Regions from separate parts of the Actinomadura fulvescens genome, predicted to be linked through region 3. Evidence: predicted binding sites of a transcription regulator. Region 3 holds the regulator's gene; each other region holds the start of a gene.

Region 1 (3,276 bases), on a different contig from region 3:
GCAGCTCCTGCACCTTGGAGACGACGACGTAGCCCTCCTGGCCGGCGTTCTCGGAGATCCAGCGCAGCGGCTCGACCAGAGCGCGGCGCAGGGCCTCCGCACCGGTGGCCTCGTCGCCGGACAGGCCGAGGGCGTCGAAGCCCTCCTTGGCCACGTGCACCAGCGCGCTGCCGCCGCCGGGCACGATGCCCTCCTCGATGGCCGCGCGGGTCGCCGAGATGGCGTCCTCCAGGCGGTGCTTCTTCTCCTTCAGCTCCACCTCGGTGGCGGCGCCGACGCGCAGCACGCAGACGCCGCCGGCCAGCTTGGCCAGGCGCTCCTGCAGCTTCTCGCGGTCCCAGTCGGAGTCGCTGTTCTCGATCTCGACCTTGATCTGGCTGATCCGCCCGGCGACCTCGTCCTGCGCACCGGCACCGTCGACGATCGTGGTCGCGTCCTTGGTGACGGTGATCCGGCGGGCCCGGCCGAGGTCCTCCAGGCCGATGCCGTCGAGCTTGAGGCCGATGGCCTCGCTGACGACCTGGCCGCCGGTCAGGGTGGCGATGTCGCCGAGCATCGCCTTGCGGCGGTCACCGAAGCCGGGCGCCTTGACGGCGACCGACGTGAAGGTGCCGCGGATCTTGTTGGCGACGAGCAGCGCCAGGGCCTCGCCCTCGACGTCCTCGGCCACGACCAGCAGCGGCTTCTTGGTCTGGGCGACCTTCTCGGCCAGCGGCAGGAACTCCTGGACGTTGGAGATCTTGCCGTCCACGATCAGCACGTAGGCGTCCTCCAGGACGGCCTCCATGCGCTCGGCGTCGGTCACCATGTGCGGCGACAGGTAGCCCTTGTCGAACTGCAGGCCCTCGGTGAACTCCAGCTCCAGGCCGAAGGTGTGGGCCTCCTCGACGGTGATGACACCGTCCTTGCCGACCTTCTCGAACGCCTCGGCGATCAGCTCACCGATCTTGGCGTCCTGCGCGGAGATCGTCGCGACACCGGCGATGTCGCTCTTCTCCTCGATCTCGCGCGCGGCCTTGAGGAGCTGGTCGGAGACGAACTGCGCCGCCGCGTCCATGCCGCGCTTGAGGCTCAGCGGCGAGGCGCCGGCGGCCACGTTGCGGATGCCCTCGCGCACGAGCGCCTGGGCCAGCACGGTCGCGGTGGTGGTGCCGTCACCGGCGATGTCGTTGGTCTTGGTCGCCACTTCCTTGGCGAGCTGGGCCCCCAGGTTCTCGTAGGGGTCCTCCAGCTCCACCTCGCGGGCGATGGTGACGCCGTCGTTGGTGATGGTCGGCGCGCCGAACTTCTTGTCGATGACCACGTTGCGGCCGCGCGGGCCGATGGTCACCTTGACGGCGTCCGCGAGAGCGTTGACGCCGCGCTCAAGGGCCCGGCGAGCGTCCTCGTCGAATTCCAGGATCTTCGCCATACGGATTGACTCCAAACTCCGTTGTACGGCAGACACGTCACGCGAGCGCCCCGGATCCGCCCCTTCTTCGGGCGCATCCGGGGCGCTGCGTCACGTCTCGGTGATTACTTCTCGACGATCGCGAGGACGTCGCGGGCCGACAGCACGAGGTACTCCTCGTTGTTGTACTTGACCTCGGTGCCCCCGTACTTGCTGTAGAGCACGATGTCGCCGACGCTCACGTCGAGCGGCACTCGCTCGCCCTTGTCGTCGACGCGACCCGGGCCCACCGCCAGGACGGTCCCCTCCTGGGGCTTCTCCTTGGCGGTGTCGGGAATGACCAGGCCCGACGCGGTGGTGGTCTCGGCCTCGAGCGGCTGGACCACGATGCGGTCCTCAAGCGGCTTGAGAGCAACCTTGGTGGCGGTCGTCACGATCTGACCTCCCCTTCGTGGTGTCCTCGGCCGACCTCGGCGAGGCCGGCCGCACATATGGCAGAAGAGGCGACCCTGGACCGGCCTGTCGTCGCGGGTGCCAGACCGACCTTGTCGCTGTGTTGGCACTCTCGACTGGAGAGTGCCAGTCCGGAGACTATGCAATCCCCGGTAACGCGTCAACACGAACACGGTCAAGCCCCGCACCGTCTTCCGGTGTTCCTCACGGCGCTACCGTCCACCCTATGGACATCGCGTCGTTCTCGAGCCTGCTCACGCCCTCCGGCCAGGCGATTCTCGCCGAAGCCGCGGGCTCGGACCTGAGCGACGACGCACTCCTCACCACCGCGTCCCGGCTCCGTGAACGTCACCCCGCCGACCTCGTCGCCGCCGCTCTCACCCAGGTGCGCCTGCGTGACCGCGCACGCGCCAAGTTCGGCGCGGACGCCGCCCGGATGTACTTCACCCCCGCGGGCCTTGAACAGGCCACCCGGGCGTCTGTGGCCGCGTATCGGGCCCGCCGCTTCGCCGCGTTCACCGAGTCCGCCGCGTTCACCGAATCCGCCACGCTCACCGAATCCGCCACGCTCACGCAGGCGGGCTCGACGCTGGAGCTCGGGTGCGGCATCGGCGGCGACCTCATCGCCCGGGCCCGTGCCGGGGTGCCGGGCACGGGCGTCGAGCTCGATCCGCTGACTGCGGCGGTGGCGCGGGCGAACGTCGAGGCGTTCGGGCTCGGGCGGCTGGCGTCCGTGCGCGAGGGGGACGCGACGCGGGAGGACCCGGACGGGTACGGGACGGTGTTCGCCGATCCGGGCCGGCGGACGGCGCGCGGGCGGGTCTTCGATCCCAGGTCGTACGAGCCGCCGCTGGACACGGTGCTCGAACTGGCGGGCCGCGCGGCCGGCGCGTGCGTGAAGGTGGCACCCGGCATCCCCCACGAGGTGGTGCCGGACGGCGCCGAGGCCGAATGGGTCTCGGTCGGCGGCGAGGTCAAGGAGGCCGCGCTGTGGCTCGGCGAGCTGGCCGGAAGCGTCCGCCGCCGCGCGACGCTGATCACCGAGAGAGGCCAGGGCGGAGCCGAGGTGAACGTCGAGACGCTGACGCCTGAGCCCGGGCTGGGCGATCCGGCCGTACGGGAGTGGGGCCGCTACCTGTACGAGCCCGACGGCGCCGTCATCCGGGCGAGCCTGGTCGCCGAGGTGGCGGCGCGGGTGAACGGCGGGCTCGCCGATCCGCGGATCGCCTATGTGACCTCCGACGAACTCGTCCAGACCCCGTTCGCCGCCGCCTACGAGGTCGAGGACGTCCTGGGCTTCTCGCTCAAGCGGCTGAAGGCCGAGCTGCGGCGCCGCGAGGTCGGCGTCCTCACCGTCAAGAAGCGCGGCTCGGCGGTCGACGTCGACCGGCTCCGGCGCGACCTCGGCTTCGCGCGTAAGGCGCCCAGGGGGG
Region 2 (3,276 bases), on a different contig from region 3:
ACGTCTTCGAGGAGGAGCCGCCGCCTGCCGACCATCCGCTCCGTACCCATGACAACGTGCTGGTCTCGCCGCACACGGCGGGCGGGAGCTCGATGTCCCAGATCAAGCTGGTGACGATGGTCAAGGACAACATCGCCGCCGCCGTCTCCGGCCGCCCTGTGGTGAACGTGGTGAACGGCGTCGACCCGCAGGTCAAGCGCCGCTGATCCGTTCCCGCCGTCCCGAACGGTCAGTCGCAAATAGGTGATCCGTACACGAATCTGTAGGATCTCTTAACGATCAGGCTTCCGCGACCCCGAAGGGTGGGATGTGCAGCTCGACCTCTGGCTACTCTTCGGGGCCACACTCGTACTCAGCGCCATCGTCGCCGTCCGCCTGTCGCACCAGGCAGGACTTCCGTCGCTGCTCGCCTATCTGGGTCTCGGTCTGCTCATCGGCGAGTCAGGCCCTCTGCACATCAAGTTCGACAACGCGGCGGTGGCCGAGACGCTCGGCCTGGCCGCCCTCGTTCTGATCCTGGCCGAGGGCGGGATCACCACCAACTGGCGCCACGTACGGCCGTCGGTACCCGCCGCGCTGGCGGTGTCCACGATCGGGACGCTGATCAGCATCGTGGTGGTGGCGGTCGCCGCCGTCTGGCTGATCGGCCTGGACTGGCGGCTGGCGTTCCTCCTGGCCGCCGTTCTCGCGCCGACCGACGCCGCGGCGGTGTTCTCGGTGCTGCGCAGGCTGCCGCTGCCGTCCCGGTTGAGCGGGCTGCTGGAGGCGGAGTCGGGCTTCAACGACGCACCCGTCATCATCGTCGTCGTCACGCTCAGCATGGCCCCGGGCATGCCGAGCCTGCCGGAGCTCGCCGGCGTCATGATCTACGAGCTGATCGCCGGTGGCATGATCGGCTTCGCGATCGGCTGGCTTGGCGCGTACGCGCTGCGCCGGGTGGCCCTGCCCGCCTCCGGTCTCTACCCGATCGCTGTGCTGTCACTGGCAGTCGGTTCGTACGGCGCGGCGGCGTTGCTGCACGCCAGCGGCTTCCTCGCCGTCTATGTAAGCGCGCTGGTACTGGGCAACTCGCGCCTACCGCACCGCCCCGCGACACGTGGCTTCGCCGAAGGCATCGCTTGGCTGGCCCAGATCGGGCTGTTCGTGATGCTGGGACTGTTGGCCTCGCCAAGCAAACTGCCTGGGCAGATCGTGCCCGCCCTGGTGATCGGGTTCGTTCTGCTCCTGGTGGCGCGGCCGCTGTCGGTCGTGCTGTCCACGATCGGCTTCAAGATCAGCTGGGGCGAGAAGATCTTCGCCTCCTGGGCGGGACTGCGCGGCGCGGTTCCCATCGTGCTGTCCACGATCCCGATGAGGGAGGACGTCCTCGGCTCCGAACGGCTCTTCTCCATCGTCTTCAACATCGTGGTCGTCTTCACGCTGCTCCAGGGCCCCACCCTGCCGCTGGTGGCACGCTGGTGCGGCCTCAAGAGCGACGAGCAGGCCCGCGAGATCGACGTGGAAGCGGCCCCGCTGGAGGAACTGCACGCCGATCTCCTGGAGATCCGCATCCCCCTGGACTCCCGGCTGAACGGAGTCGAGATCTTCGAACTCCGCCTGCCGACGGGCGCCTCGGTGACCTTGATCGTCCGGGACGGAAGCAGCTTCGTACCCGAGCCGACCACCACCCTCCGCGCGGGCGACACCCTCCTGGTGGTCAGCACCGCCGAGGTCCGCGACGCCGCCGAACGCCGCCTCCGCGCCGTGAGCCGCCGAGGCAAACTGGCAGGCTGGTTCGGCGAAACCGGCCACTGACCCGGCCCCAGCGGCCGCCGATGGCCCTACCCGGCCACCAGGCGAACGGCCTGGAAATACGCCCAGGGCGAATCGTGTTCCAGTCATGGGTACCATTAGCAGTCGTTCTAGAGGAGTGCCAGCCCCACACCGGGGCTGTGTCAGCGAGGAGGAACCGTGCCGACGTATCAGTACGTTTGCACCGAGTGCGGCGAGCCTCTCGAGGTCGTGCAGAAGTTCAGCGACGACGCGCTGACCGAGTGCCCGAGCTGCGAAGGGAAGCTGCGCAAGGTCTTCTCTGCCGCAGGCATCATCTTCAAGGGCAGCGGTTTCTACCGGACCGACAGCAGGGGTTCCGGCAAGTCGTCGTCGACCGTGGGCGCCGGCAGCTCGACGTCCAATGGCTCGTCCGGTACGTCGGAGTCGTCCTCATCGTCGGACTCCTCGTCTTCCACGAGCTCGTCGAGCACCGACTCCTCCTCGTCCAGCAGCTCCAGCAGCTCGACGAGCGGCTCCGGCGCAAAGGTCGCCTGACCACGGTCCCAGCGTTCAGAGGGTCATGGCCCCGTCCCCGTACGGCCGCCGTGGCCCTCTTCGCCGTCCCCAGACCGAGGTAGAAGCCCCACGCAAGGCCCGTAGCCCAACGCCGCACCCCGATAACGCCGCAGCCCCCGTGGCAACACCGACCGTGGCAGCGGCGTCGCCGCCGCGGCACCATGACGTGGCACCAGCACGACCCGCAGCAACATGACCATTGCGGCAGCACGCCCCGTCGGCACGACCGTGGCGACGGCCCGCCGCGGCACCATGAGCATGGCCACAGCACGACCGCAGCGGCAGAGCGACCGTCGCGCCAGCACGACCGCGCGCACAGAACGACCGTCGCGACCAGCACGACGATCGCGGAACCGCGACTATGACGGCAGCATGACCGCCTCGCGGCAGCGCCCGAGGCGGCACCACGACCCGCCGCGACACGACCATGATGGCGATACGACCGGCCGACAGCGCGACCGCCAGTGGCGGCACCACGATTACGACCGTTGCGGCGGGCACGACCGTGAGCACAGCGCCATCACCGTGGCAGCATGACGGTGGGCGCAGCACGACCGTGACAGCACACGACCGGGTGGCGGCACCGCCCGCAGCAACATGACCATGGCGGCAGCACGGCGCGTCGGCGTGTCTGTGGCGACGGCCAGCCGCGGCACCATGGGCTTGGCCACAGCACGACCGCAGCGCCGGAGCGACCGTTGCGGCAGCACGACCGCGCGGACAGAACGACCGTCGCGGCCAAACGACGGTGACGGCAGCGCAACCGCTACGGTCGCACGCCGCGGCACCATTCGTGTAGCCCACAGCACAACGGTCCGAGCAGCAAGACCGTGGCAGCGGCGCGACCGTGGCACCGAAGTGGCCGTCGCAGCAGGACGAATGGGCGGACCGAACCATTGCGACCCATACGAAGCTGGCGGCAATCCGGAAACTGCGACGGCAGCATGA
Region 3 (3,276 bases):
CCATATGGCTGGCCGTAGCCGGGTGCCTGCCCGTACCCAGGTACCTGGTCGTAGCTCGGTGCCTGGCCGTAGCCGGGCTGGCCGTAGTCAGGCTGACCCTGGCCAGGCTGAGGCTGGCCCTGGCCGTATCCGGCTTGTTGTTGTCCGTAGCCTGGTTGCTGCTGTCCGTAATCCGGTTGTTCCGGGGACCCGTACGACATCGCCTGCTCCTCGGTGGGGGTTCGGCCTGCGGCGGGGGGCGTCAGGGGTTCAGGGGACGGTCACAAAGTCGATCAGTTCTTCGACGCGGCCCAGGAGTTCTGGTTCCAGGTCGGTGTAGGTGGACACGGATCGCCGGATGCGCCGCCATGCGTCGCCCACGTCGTCCCCCCAGCCCAGTGCGGCGAGAACCCCCTCCTTCCAGGGTACGCCGCGCGGCACCCGTGGCCACCCCGCGATGCCGACGGCGGCGGGCTTGACGGCCTCCCAGATGTCGATGAACGGGTGCCCGGTGATCAGAACGTGCGGGGACGAGACCCGGGCGGCGATCCGGCTCTCCTTGGAGCCCGGCACGAGATGGTCGACGAGGACGCCCAGCTTGCGCTCCGGACCGGGGCCGAACTCCTCGACGATGGACGGAAGATCGTCGATGCCCTCCAGATACTCGACCACGATGCCCTCGACCCGCAGGTCGTGGCCCCAGATCTGCTCCACGAGCTCGGCGTCGTGGACGCCCTCCACGTAGATGCGGCTCTCCTTGGCGACCCTGGCCCGCAGCCCCGGGACGGCGATCGACCCCGAGGCCGACCGCATCGGCCCGCGCCCGCCGCCAGCGCCCCCGCCCCCAGCGCCCCGGCCCCCAGCGCCCCCGGATCCCGCCGGCCCCGCCGACCCCGGTGCCGGGCGGACGAGCGTCACCGGCTTGCCGTCGATCAGGAAGCCCGCCTTGGTCAGCGGGAAGACGCGCCGCTTGCCGAAACGGTCTTCGAGGGTCACGCCGAACTTGTCACAGCCGACCACGGCGCCGCAGAAGCCGCTGCCGGGATCCTCCACGACCAGGTCGGGCTCGGCCGCGATCTCGGGAATCTGGCCTTTGCGGGGCCGCCGCCAGTCACCCGCGAGAATGTCGTCACCGTAGTCCTTGCTCCGCACGGATGGGCACTCTAGTGATTGGAGACCGTCCCGGCACCCTCCTGACCGTTGCTTCCGGGCCGTACAATTGGCACTCGGAAGTACGGAGTGCCAGTACGAACGGCGCTCGCAGGCAGGTGCCAGTACGGGGGCGAAGGAGGTGACCACGTGCTCGACGACCGCAAACTCGACGTTCTGCGCGCCATTGTCGAGGACTATGTCTCCACCAATGAGCCGGTCGGCTCGAAGGCCTTGGTGGACCGGCACAACCTCGGCGTGTCCTCGGCCACGATCCGCAACGACATGGCCGTGCTGGAGGAACAGGGTTACATCGCCCAGCCGCACACCAGCGCGGGCCGCATCCCGACCGACAAGGGCTACCGGCTGTTCGTCGACCGGCTGTCCACGGTCAAGCCGCTGTCGTCGGCCGAGCGCCGGGCCATCGAGACGTTCCTCAACGGCGCGTACGACCTGGACGACGTCGTCGGCCGCACCGTCCGGCTGCTCGCCCAGCTGACCCGTCAGGTCGCGGTCGTGCAGTACCCCTCGCTCACCCGCTCGTCGGTGCGGCACGTGGAGCTGGTGCCGGTGGCCTCGCGCCGCCTGCTCCTCGTCCTGATCACCAACACCGGCCGGGTGGAGCAGCGGGTCATCGAGACCTACGGCGAGGTGTCCGAGGAGTCGATCGGGCACCTGCGCGCGCTGCTCAACACCTGCCTGGACGGCTGCGGGCTGGGCGAGGTGCCAGGCGCCGTGGCGGACCTGCCGGACAAGGTCGCGGCCGACGACCGGCCGATCGCGGCCGCGGTCCTGTCGGTCCTGCTGGAGACCCTCGTCGAGAAGCACGACGAGAAGATCGTGTTCGCGGGGGCCGCCAACCTGGCCGCCGTCGACTTCTCCCGCAGCCTGCGCGACGTGCTGGAGGCGCTGGAGGAGCAGGTGGTCCTCATGCGGTTGCTCGGGGAAACCGGTGATTCCTCTAGTCTTACGGTGCGCATCGGGACCGAGAACCCCGACGAGGGGCTCCGGTCGACCTCCGTCGTCGCAGCCGGCTACGGAGTCGGCGATCAGACACTGGCCCGGCTGGGAGTGCTCGGGCCGACACGTATGGACTACCCCAGCACGATGGGAGCGGTACGGGCAGTGGCACGCTACGTCGGACAGATCCTGGCGGGTTCGTAAGTGGCCAACGACTACTACGCGACCCTTGGGGTCCGCCGCGACGCGAGCGCGGACGAGATCAAGAAGGCGTACCGCCGGCTCGCGCGCGAACTGCACCCTGACGTCAATCCGGATCCGGAGACGCAGGAGAGGTTCAAGGAGATCACCCAGGCCTACGAGGTGCTCTCCGACCCGAAGAAGCGCGAGATGTACGACCTGGGCGCCGATCCGTTCGCCCCGGGCGGCGGCGCGGGCGCGGGGGGATTCGGCGGCGCCGGGTTCCCGTTCAGCGACATCATGGACGCCTTCTTCGGCACGGCCACCTCGCGCGGGCCGCGCAGCCGCGCCCGGCGCGGCCGCAACGCGACCCTGCGCGTCGAGCTGGACCTGAACGAGACCGCGTTCGGCACGACGCGCGAGCTGTCGATCGACACCGCGGTCGTCTGCACGAGCTGCACGGGCTCGGGCTGTGCCCCCGGCACGCATCCGGATACCTGCGACACCTGCCACGGCCGTGGCGAGGTCCAGCAGGTCCAGCGCTCGTTCCTGGGCCAGGTCATGACCTCCCGCCCCTGTCCGCAGTGCGGCGGCTACGGCAGCGTGATCCGCACGCCGTGCCCGGAGTGCTCGGGCGATGGCCGGGTCCGGACGCGCCGTACGGTCAAGGTCAAGATCCCGGCGGGCGTCGAGAACGGCATCCACATCCAGCTGGCCGGTGAGGGTGAGGTCGGCCCGGGCGGCGGCCCGCCCGGCGACCTGTTCCTGGAGATCGTGGAGAAGCCGCACCAGATCTTCGAACGGGAGGGCGACGACCTGCACTGCACCGTCGAGATCCCGATGACGGCGGCGGCCCTCGGCACCAAGGTCACGATCGAGACGCTCGACGGCGCCGAGGAGATCGACATCAAGCCCGGCACCCAGTCCGGCCAGGTGATCAACCTCTACGAGCGCGGCGTCCGGCACCTCAACGAGAGCGGGCGCGGCGACCTGATGATCCACGTGAAC

The links. Region 3 encodes HrcA, which represses chaperone genes, less so after heat shock. Its sites were predicted from a motif close to TTGGCACTCTCNNNNNGAGAGTGCCAA; they were not measured.
Region 1: a site for HrcA is predicted at 1,947-1,973, ahead of groES (co-chaperone GroES). Genes of this name have one in related genera too.
Region 2: a site for HrcA is predicted at 1,890-1,916, ahead of ABD333_RS40055 (FmdB family zinc ribbon protein). Genes of this name have one in related genera too.

What each region holds. Positions count from the first base shown of each region.
Region 1 is NZ_BAAATD010000018.1:68,610-71,885, reverse strand. It holds gene groL (chaperonin GroEL) at 1-1,411, opposite strand, end outside; gene groES (co-chaperone GroES) at 1,516-1,824, opposite strand; gene ABD333_RS42285 (class I SAM-dependent methyltransferase) at 2,070-3,276, shown strand, end outside.
Region 2 is NZ_BAAATD010000015.1:189,637-192,912, reverse strand. It holds gene ABD333_RS40065 (NAD(P)-dependent oxidoreductase) at 1-206, shown strand, start outside; gene ABD333_RS40060 (potassium/proton antiporter) at 310-1,794, shown strand; gene ABD333_RS40055 (FmdB family zinc ribbon protein) at 1,951-2,307, shown strand.
Region 3 is NZ_BAAATD010000001.1:598,401-601,676, forward strand. It holds gene ABD333_RS02750 (DUF4870 domain-containing protein) at 1-200, opposite strand, end outside; gene ABD333_RS02755 (DUF3097 domain-containing protein) at 250-1,131, opposite strand; gene hrcA (heat-inducible transcriptional repressor HrcA) at 1,279-2,292, shown strand; gene dnaJ (molecular chaperone DnaJ) at 2,293-3,276, shown strand, end outside.